2 regions of the Nocardiopsis baichengensis YIM 90130 genome follow, and region 1 is predicted to be linked to the other one. Evidence: riboswitches for the same ligand, from Rfam matches in the RefSeq annotation. Region 1 holds a riboswitch; the other holds the start of a gene.
The links. A riboswitch is a leader RNA that binds a small molecule or an ion and turns the genes downstream of it on or off. The one in region 1 is predicted to bind S-adenosylmethionine.

Region 1 (5,042 bases):
GTCCTTGGTGGCGGTGTCCAAGCCCTCCGCGAAGCGCACGTCCTCGTCCCCCACATAGACGTTGACGAAACGGCGGATCTTCCCGGCGTCGTCCAGGATGCGGGCGCGGATGCCCGGGTGGTTGGCGTCCAGGTCGGCCAGGACCTCCTTCAGGGTCGCGCCCTCGGCGGTGACCTGGGAGGCGTCCTGGGTGTAGGTGCGCAGGATGGTGGGGACGCGAACGCTCACGCTCATGGTGCGGGTACTCCTCGGGTGTCGGTGGTGCGGCGGTTCTCGGGGCGGCGGGTCCGGCCGGGTCAGGCCAGCCCGGCCTCGCGGAACGCGCCCAGGGAGGGCTTGATGGTGGCGGTGACGCCGGCGTCCACCGCGTTCAGGGTCTTCAGGCCGTCGCCGGTGTTCAGCACGACCGTCTCCTTGGCCGGGTCGACCGCGCCCTCGGCCAGCAGCTTGCGCAGTACGCCGGTGGTCACGCCGCCGGCCGTCTCGGCGAAGACCCCCTCGGTGCGCGCCAGCAGGGAGATCGCCTCGACGACCTCGGCGTCGCCGACGTGGCCGACCGCGCCGCCGGTGCGCCGGCACACGTCCAGCACGTAGGGGCCGTCCGCCGGGTTGCCGATCGCCAGCGACTTGGCGATGGTGTCCGGCTTGACCGGCTGGATGACGTCGTGGCCCTCCTCGTAGGCCCGGGCGACCGGGGAGCAGCCGGTCGCCTGGGCGCCGAACACCTTGTAGGGGCGGTCCTCCACCAGGCCCAGCGCGATGAGCTCGCGGAAGCCCTTGTCGATCTTGGTGAGCTGGGAGCCCGAGGCGATGGGCACCACGATCTGCTCCGGCAGGCGCCAGCCCAGCTGCTCGGCGATCTCGTAGGCCAGCGTCTTGGAGCCCTCGGCGTAGTAGGGCCTCAGGTTGACGTTGACGAAGCCCCAGCCCTCGCCGACCGGGTCGCCGATCAGCTCCGAGCAGAAGCGGTTCACGTCGTCGTAGGTGCCGTCGAGGGCCACCAGGCGGCCGCCGTAGACCGCGGCCATGACGACCTTGCCCTCCTCCAGGCCGGCCGGGATGAACACGCAGGACTCGAAGCCGGCGCGCGCGGCGGCCGCGCCCACGGCCCCGGCCAGGTTGCCGGTGGAGGAGCAGGACAGGGTGGTGAAGCCGAAGTTGCGGGCGGCCTCGACGGCCATGGCCACAACGCGGTCCTTGAAGGAGTGCGTGGGGTTGCCTGAGTCGTCCTTGACGTGCAGCGCCTCCATCCCCAGCTCGGAGGCGAGGCGGTCGGCGCGCACCAGCGGCGTCAGGCCGGGGTTCATGTTGGGCAGCTCGGCCACGCGCGCGGGGACGGGCAGCAGGGGGGCGTAGCGCCAGACGTTGTTCGGGCCGGCCGCGATCCCCTCGCGGGTGACCTCGCCGAAGTCGTAGGCGACCTCGAGGGGGCCGAAACAGAACTCACAGGCGAAGCGGGGGCCGAGCTCGTAGCGCTCGCCGCACTCACGGCAGGACAGGGCGGCTGCGGGGCCGAAGGGGCGGGCGGCGGTGCCGGCGGTCGCGGCTTCCGGGGCGCTGATCGCCATCGCGAGGCATCTCCTCTCATCTTTCCTGGCGACCGATCTGGCCCCAGGCCGGAGTTGGCACCTGCCCCGGCCGCCTCGCGGTTTTCACGAGCGCATTGAGCCGGGATGGTTGCCGGGGCTTCGCAGGGCCGGTCCCTCCACCCCTCTGGATGAGCGATATTCGGTTGTGGTCACACTGTTGTCGACGGATTCGGTTGGGAATCCGCTCATGACTGTAACGGACCTTCCGCCCGGTTTTCCATCCATGGTGACCCGGATAACACTCATGGCGCACGCCACACCCCTGTCGGCCTCCCGAGGCCTGCAGCGGGTTTGCGCTCCTGCGCGCACGGCGAGACCTACAACACCCCGAACCGGCTTTCCCGAGAGGTGAACGTTCAGGTGGACAAGGCACAGATCCTCGTCGCGTCCAACAGAGGACCGGTGTCCTACTCGGTCGACGATGCCGGAGCGCTCTCGCACCGGCGCGGGGGCGGAGGGCTGGTCTCCGGTCTGAGCGCCGCGGCCGAGCAGGGCGACACCCTGTGGGTGTGCGCCGCGCTCTCCGGCGCCGACCGCACGGCCGCATCGCAGGCCCCCGACGGCCGTATCGACCGCACCACCGACCTGGGCGGCCTCCGGGTCAAGATGATCGACATCCCCCAGGACGTCTTCGACAACGCCTACACCGGCATCGCGAACTCCACCCTGTGGTTCGTCCAGCACATGCTCTACGAGACGCCGTCGAAGCCCGCCTTCGACGCCGGGTTCCAGGAGCGCTGGGAGGACTACCGGTCCTACAACGCGGCCTTCGCCGAGGCGCTGCTGACCGGCGCGGCGGACGGAGCGCGCGTCGCCGTGCAGGACTACCACCTGGCCCTGCTGCCCCGGATGCTCCGGGGGCGCCGCCCCGACCTGCGCATCGCGCACTTCTCCCACACGCCCTGGGCGCCGCCCGAGTACTTCCGCATGCTGCCCACCGGGGTGCGCCGCGAACTGCTGGAGGGGATGCTGGGCGCCGACCACCTCGGCTTCCTCAGCCCGCGCTGGGCCGACGCCTTCCTGCGCTGCTGCGCCGAGTTCCTGCGGGCCGAGGTCGACCGGGGACGGCGCACCATCGAGTACGGCGGCCGGATCATCTCGGTGGGCGTGCACGCCCTGGGCGCCGACGCCGAAGGACTGCAGCGCCGCGCGGCCGAGCCGGACGTGGCCGAGCGCGCCGAGGCGCTGCGCGAGCGGGTCGGCGACCGCCGCCTCATCGTCCGGGTCGACCGCACCGAGCTGTCCAAGAACATCGTGCGCGGCCTGGAGGCCTACCGGGAGCTGCTGCGCACCCGCCCGGAGTGGCACGGGCGGGTGACGCACCTGGCGTTCGCCTACCCCAGCCGGACCGACGTGCCCGAGTACCGCGAGTACACCGAGCAGGTCCGGATGCTGGCCAAGGAGATCGCCGACGAGTTCGGCACCGCCGACTGGACGCCGCTGGTGCTGGAGGTTCAGGACGACTTCCCGCGCTCGCTGGCGGCCTTCTCCATGGCCGACGTCCTGGTGGTCAACCCGATCCGCGACGGGATGAACCTGGTGGCCAAGGAGGGGCCGGTGCTGTCCCGGGACGGCTGCGCGCTGGTGCTGTCGTCCGAGGCGGGCGCCGCCGACGAGCTGGCCGACGACGCCCTGACGGTCAACCCCTACGACGTGAGCGAGACGGCCGAGGCGATGCACCGGGCCCTGGCGATGCCGGCCGAGGAGCGCAGCGCGCGCTGCTCCCGCCTGGTGGAGCGGGCGTCCGCGCTGCCGCCCGCGCGCTGGTTCAGCGACCAGCTCCGGGCGCTCGGCTGAGGATCTCCTCGATCACCCCGGTCTTGGCCTCGGAGTAGTCCTGGACGCTGTCCCGGAACCGCTCGGCGAGCTCGCGCTTGGTGCGCTCGTAGAGGCCGCGGTCCCCTGCGTCGGCGCGGAGCCGGTCGCGCAGGGCCAGCATGCGCCGCGGTTCCGCGCCGTCGGCGAAGACGTGCAGGTTCATGGTGACGCCGGGGCCCTTGAAGACCCGGTGGTCGTGGAAGTCCGGCTCGGCGAAGTGCAGGGTGTAGCCCGCCTTCTCCAGCGCGGGGCGGTAGGCGTCCTCCTCGGCGGGGTCGCCTACCAGCAGCAGCACGTCGACACAGGGTTTGGCCGCCAGGCCGGGCACGGCGGTGGAACCGACGTGCTCGACGGCCAAGACGGCATCGCCCAGGGTCTCGCGGACCCGCTCGGCCTCGCGCTGGAACAGGTACGGCCACTTGGGGTCGTACTCGGTCAGGACCACGCGCTCTTCCGAACGGTCGAAGTGGCTGCCCCGCGCCTCACCGCGCACAGGCAGCCGTCCGGGGGATTCACTGGTGGGGGACATGGGGGGAGTCTCATGACCTGCGCCGCGCACGTCAACCCGGTCTCTCTTCAGGACACCCGGGCCGACCCGCCCCGCTACTTACGGCGACGGCCGGAACCCTTGCGGCGGCGGCCCGACGGGCGGGCGGCACCCTCGCGGCCGGGCCGGTCCTCCGGTTCGCGCTCGGGCAGCCCGTAAGGGTTCTTGGCGTTGCGGCGCATCACCAGCACGAGGACGACCAGCAGCGCCAGCACCAGCGCACCCCCGGCCGCCCACAGCGTCCAGGCGGGGATCGGGAGGCCGTCGTCCTCGGCGACCAGGTCCTCGTTGTACAGCGGGATGTCCTCGGCGGCGCCCTCTGCCTGCTCCAGGGCGGCCGGCGCGTTCACCACGCCGCCCTGCGCGGAGCCGGTCAGCGCCTCGGCCGCCTGGTCCGGCAGGAGCTGCGGGTGCTCCGCGCGGACCAGCGCGGCGGTGCCCGCGGCGAACCCGGCCGCGATACCGGAGCCGGAGGCCTGCTCGTAACCGCCGCCGGGGGCGGGGGCCTCCACGTCCTCACCCGGGGCGTACACGTCGATCGCCCCGGCGTCCTGGGACGGGGAGGCCTGGGACGGGGAGAGGTCGCGGCCCACCGGGCCGACGGTGAGCGCGCCATCGGAGGCCGAAGCCGCCTCGGCCGCAGGGTCGCCCGCCGGGAGCAGCACCAGCGTGCCCTCATGCGCGGCATAGGCGACCGCCTCGGCGACGCCTTCCATGTCCTGGCCCCCGGCGACACCGTCGGCGACGGCGACCACCTGCGCGCCCTCGTCGGCCGCGTACCGGATGCCGCTCTCCAGGGCGTCGCCGTCCCCGGCCGCGCCGCCCTCGGGCGCCACCCGCACCGAGAGCACCCGCGCGTCGGGCGCCACGCCCTGGAACCGGGCGGTGTGCTCGACGCCGTAGCCGGTCGCCGCGGCCACACCGGCGATCGCGGTGGACGCCCCCTCGGCCCCGCCGTCGGCGCCGGAGAAGTCGGTGCCCTCGGTCACCCCGTCGCCCAGGTTCGGGTTGTCGGCGTCGACGCCGGTGCCGACCACGGCGACCGTGGCGCCGCCGCCCCGGCCGCCCCCGTCCTCGTCCTGGACCGC
Region 2 (5,042 bases), on a different contig from region 1:
GTACCAGTCGGCGACGTTCGGCAGCAGCTCGTCGGCGGCGAACGCGCGCACGGTGTCGCGGATGTCGCGCTCCTCGCCGGTCAGCTCCCGGTCCAGGGCCAGGAAGTCGCGGGGGTCGGGGGCCGCGGCCTTGCGCTGGTCGCTCATCGGTGGTCCGTCCTTCCGTCGTCATCGGTGGGGGTCTCGGCCGGCCCGGCGCCGGGGGCGCTCTGGTGCACCGCGCCGCGGTCGATCATGGCCGCGATGTCCTCTTCGGCCAGCCCGAGCCCGGCCAGGACCTCGCGGGAGTGCTGGCCGAGCAGGGGAGGGGGCAGGGGCGGGGCGCCGTCCGCGACGCCGGAGCCCGCGCCCGAGGCCAGGCGGAACCCGGCGCGGACGGTGTCCAGCGGCCCGGCGGTGGGGTGGTCGACCCGCACCAGCACGTCGTCCCCGGCGGACTGGGCGGCCTGCACCGCGTCCAGGGGGCCGCGCACCTGCCCGGCCGGGACCCCGGCCGCCAGGAGCAGCTTCAGCCACTCGGCGGCGGGGCGGGCCCGCAGCTCGGCCTCCAGCTGGGGGATGAGCGCGTCCCGGTTGCGGATCCGGTCCGGGTTCCCGGCGAAGCGCGGGTCGGCGCCCAGGTCGGGGCGTCCCAGCACCTCGCACAGCCGCTGGAACAGCCCGTCGTTGCCGGCGGCGACCACGATGTCGGCGTCGGCGGTGCCGAACACCTGGTAGGGCACCACGGTGGAGTGGGCGTTGCCCATGCGCGGCGGCTCGGCGCCGGTGACCAGCGCCTGCTGGGCGATGTTGACCAGGCCCGACAGGGCCGAGTTGATGAGCGAGACCTCCACGTGCTCGCCCTGCCCGGTGGTGCGGGCGCGCAGCAGCGCCCCCAGGATCGCCACCGCGGCGTTGAGGCCGGAGAGCACGTCGGTCATGGCCACGCCCACCTTGGAGGGCGGGCCGTCCGGCTCGCCGGTGATGCCCATCAGCCCGCTCTCGGCCTGGACGAGCACGTCGAAGGCGGGGCGGTCGGCGGGGGTGTGCTCGGGGCCGAAGCCGCTGATGGAGCAGTACACCACGGCGGGGTTGCGCTCCCGGACCTCGGCGTAGCCCAGGCCCAGGCGCTCGGCCACGCCCGGGCGGAAGTTCTGGATCACCACGTCGGAGCGGGCGCACAGCTCCTGTACGGCCGCCCGCCCGGCGGGGTCCTTGACGTCCGCCGCCAGGCTCCGCTTCCCGCGGTTGACGGCCAGGTAGTAGGCGGCCTCCCCGCCGGCGTGGGGTGGGCCCCAGGCGCGGGTGTCGTCGCCGCGCCCGGGGTGCTCCACCTTCACCACCTCGGCCCCCAGGTCGGCCAGGAGCATGGTGGCGTAGGGGCCGGCGAGGACCCGGGACAGGTCGGCCACCCGGACCCCGGCCAGGGGGCCCTGGGCCTGCGGTGCCCCGTCGGCCGGCGCCTCGGGTCGCGCGCCGCCGTCGGGAGTGCGGCCGCCGCTGCCGGGACCGCGGTCGGACTCGTGCTCGTCGTGTGCGTCGGTGCGGTTCGTCGGGCTCATCCCTCGCTCACTCGGTCGGCTGCTCGCCGCCGCGCTGTTCGCGCAGCTGGTGGTAGGTCTCCAGGCAGCGCCGCAGCGCCGTGGTCAGGGCGGCGCCGGACTGGCCGGCGTAGCGGGTGCGCACGCGCTCGGAGATCTCGGGCAGGTCCTCGGTGACCGACAGGCCCTCGACGAGCGCGCGGAAGAACTGCTTGGCCAGGTCGGTGAGGAGCGTGGTGTCGGCGGCGACGATGCGCCCGTCCGTGACGTTGACGGCGAGCACCACGCCGAGGCGCTCGTACTGGGAATGGCTCGCGACCGCGTCGGGCAGGCGGGCGTACCCCGAGACGAGGACGACGTCGGGGTCGGCGAGCAGAGCGCGCGTGTGGTCGTGACCGTGCACGGTGTGGGCCCTTTCCGTTTCCAGGCAGCATGAGGCTCCGTAGGGCTGGAGTCTCGCGCCTGGCAGGGCGACCTGGGAAGGCAGGGCGCCCTCAGCGGGAGGGCAGTCGTCCAAGTATCCCCGCAACCGGTGCACCGCTGTCAATGCTGCGGTGCGGCCGTGTGCCGGAGGCGGGGGATCGGCGATCCCGTCGACGTCCAGGCGCATCCCGTCGACCGGACCCCGGGCCGGCTCCTCCGCGCCGACACCGTCACCACGGCCCCGCCTTGCGCAGAACCGGACACGGTGCGCTATAGTCCCGCATAGGTCATGAGCGCCAGCGCGAAGCCCCGGCTTGCTGGCCGGCAACCCTCCACCGCGGTGGGGTGCCCCGGGTGAGGACCAGGTCGAGACACGACCGATGGACGCAACGTGTCAGGCAAGCGCGGACCCCCGCGGGTTCGAGCCGGAGACACCGCCGTGCGCCGATGCCGCCGCGCGGGGACGCTCCCGGCTCCTCGGGGTCCCGATGACCCCTGAGGAGCAGTGATGACCGCAGTCGCCGAGAACCCCGCCCCCTCCGCCGTCCCCGCCGCCCGTGCGTGCGGCGCCGACGCGCCCGCCGTGCTCGGCACCGGGCTGTCGGTGCCGCTGGCCTCCGGCGGCACCGCCGAGTACGCCAACTTCGACTACGCGGCCAGCGCGCCCTGCCTGGAGGCGGTCCGCGGCGAGCTGGACGAGGCGCTGCCGCTCTACGCCAGCGTGCACCGCGGCGCCGGGTACCTGTCGCAGGTCAGCACCGCCGCCTACGAGCGGGCCCGGCGCACCGTCGCCCGGTACACCGGGGTGCGCGACGACGACGCGCTGGTCTTCGTGCGCGGCACCACCGACGCCCTCAACCTGCTGGCGCGCTGCCTGCCCGAGGGGTGCACGGTGGTGGTCTTCGCCGCCGAGCACCACGCCAACCTGCTGCCCTGGGAGCACCAGGGGAGCCGGGCCGGGCGGGTGGTGCGCCTGCCGCTGCCGCGGAGCCCGCAGGAGGCGGTGCGCGCGGCGCGCGAGGCGCTGCGGGCCGCCCCGGAGGGGCCCCGGCTGCTGTGCGTGACCGCGGCCTCCAACGTCACCGGCGAGATCTGGCCGGTGCGCGAGCTGGCCGAGGCGGCCCGCGCCGAAGGCGCCCGCATCGCGGTGGACGCCGCCCAGTACGTGCCGCACCGCCGCTTCGACCTGGCCGAGACCGGGGCCGACTACGTCGCCTACTCCGGGCACAAGCTCTACGCCCCGTTCGGGTCGGGCGTGCTGGCCGGGCGCGCCGACTGGCTCCGCGAGGCCGCCCCCTACCTGGCGGGCGGAGGTGCCACCGGCAACGTGACCGACGCGGACGTGCGCTGGAACGACCTGCCGGCGCGGCACGAGGCGGGCAGCCCGAACGTGCTGGGCGCGGTGGCGCTCGCCGCCGCCTGCCGGACCCTGCAGGAGGCCGGCCAGGAGCGCCTGCACGCCCGCGAGGAGGCGCTGCTGCGGCGGCTGCGGGCCGGGCTGGCGGCCGTCCCGGGGGTGCACGACCTCTCGCTGTGGGACCGCGGGCACCCGCGGGTGGGCATCGTGTCGTTCGTGGTGGACGGGGTCCCGGCGGGGCTGCTGGCGGCGGCCCTGTCGGCCGAGCACGGGATCGGCGTGCGCGACGGGCTGTTCTGCGCCCACCCGCTGACCCGGTACCTGCTGCCGGAGGGGCACGGGCAGGCGGTCCGCGCCAGCATCGGCCTGGGCACCACCGAGGAGCACGTCGACCGCCTCGTCGCCGCGGTGGCCGCCCTCGCGGACCGGGGTCCGCGGCTGGAGTACCGCGACGACGCCGGCCGACTGGTCCCCGTGGAGCCCTCCGAGGCGTGAGCCGGGCCGTGGGCGCGTCGGTCGGCGCGCCCACCGGCAGGCCCACTGCGGGTCCGGGCAGGTCCACCGGACGGCCCCATGACAGGGCGACCCTCCTACCGGAGTCCGGGGCGGGACCCCTATTCACTCCTGCCCCAATCTTCGCGGGTGGCTTGTTCGGGATGACTTCGGTCAAAACTTCTCTAACAAGGATTCCCGGGTGCGAAATAGGGCGGGTGTCCCTGGCGGACGGGCGCCGGCGGGCGGCCGCGGACCGTGACGGCCCGACCGGCGGGATGCGGGCGCGCATGCCGGTCCGCGGGCGGTCGAGTGGGCGGGGAGTCCGCCGGTCGGCGGGTATCCGTGCAGGTGGGTGGGTGCCTCCGCGCGCGTGCGGCGCGGTGCGAGGCCGCGCCGGATCCGGTCGGCGGAAGCGGCGCCGAACTCTCTCGATCCGGAAAAGAGCCGTTCATTCTCGGTGAATTTATCGCCGGGTGAATGACCTACCTCACAACAGGTAACATCGATCGCCAAAGGACTTCGGGAGCGCGATCGTGACTGATGAGTGGCCGGCCCAGCCGATCGTCGAGGACCACAGGATCCCCGACGTGCCCCGACCCCGTGTTGTCGGCCTGGACGGCCGGCCCGCCCCGCTCCGGGCGGCCGCCCCACCTGCCGCACCGGCCCCACCGGCGTCCGCCGCCGACCCGCTCGACCGCACCCGCCTGGCCTTCGCCGCCCGGGCCGCCCGCTACCTCGCCGCCGACGCCGGGGTCCGCCAGTTCGTCGACCTCTCCTCGGGACTGCCCACCTGCGACGCGGTCCTCTCCGCCGCGGGGGAGGGCCGCTCCGGTGTGCGCGCCCTCTACGCCGACGCCTCCAACGGCCCCGCCCTGCACGCCGGCGCCTCCCCGCACCGGGCGGCGGCGCCGGTGGTGTCCCTGTCCTGTTCCTCGCCGCACACCCTGGTGGAGCGGCTGCGAACGTGCGGGCTCGTCGACTTCGACGAGCCCGTCTGCGTTCTGCTGCTCGACACCGCCCCCGGGACCGGCGGACCCGGACCCGCCCCCGCCCTGCTGGCCGCGCTGCACGACGCCCTCGGGCCGGGCGGCCACGTGCTCGCCACCTTCCCCGAGGAGCGGCGGCACGACCGTGCGGCGCGCGCGCTCGCCCCGTTCGCGCCGCTGGAGCCCGGACTGGCCGACATCACGTGGTGGCCCTACCCCGACGAAGAGGTCGCCGCCGAGGGCAGCGGCATCGCCGGGGCC

Region 2: it holds a riboswitch for S-adenosylmethionine, as region 1 does, so the genes downstream of both, C892_RS0114515 (aminotransferase class V-fold PLP-dependent enzyme) here and thrC (threonine synthase) in region 1, are expected to answer to the same signal.

What each region holds. Positions count from the first base shown of each region.
Region 1 covers NZ_ANAS01000005.1:110,999-116,040, forward strand. The annotation lists gene C892_RS0104090 (MoaD/ThiS family protein) at 1-234, opposite strand, end outside; gene thrC (threonine synthase) at 297-1,568, opposite strand; SAM riboswitch class I at 1,582-1,724, opposite strand; gene C892_RS0104100 (alpha,alpha-trehalose-phosphate synthase (UDP-forming)) at 1,950-3,386, shown strand; gene C892_RS0104105 (GrpB family protein) at 3,358-3,936, opposite strand; gene C892_RS0104110 (S8 family serine peptidase) at 4,011-5,042, opposite strand, start outside.
Region 2 covers NZ_ANAS01000016.1:12,135-17,176, forward strand. The annotation lists gene C892_RS0114500 (acyl-CoA dehydrogenase family protein) at 1-147, opposite strand, end outside; gene C892_RS0114505 (CaiB/BaiF CoA transferase family protein) at 144-1,541, opposite strand; gene C892_RS0114510 (DUF3870 domain-containing protein) at 1,549-1,923, opposite strand; SAM riboswitch class IV at 2,229-2,354, shown strand; gene C892_RS0114515 (aminotransferase class V-fold PLP-dependent enzyme) at 2,452-3,795, shown strand; gene C892_RS0114520 (SAM-dependent methyltransferase) at 4,329-5,042, shown strand, end outside.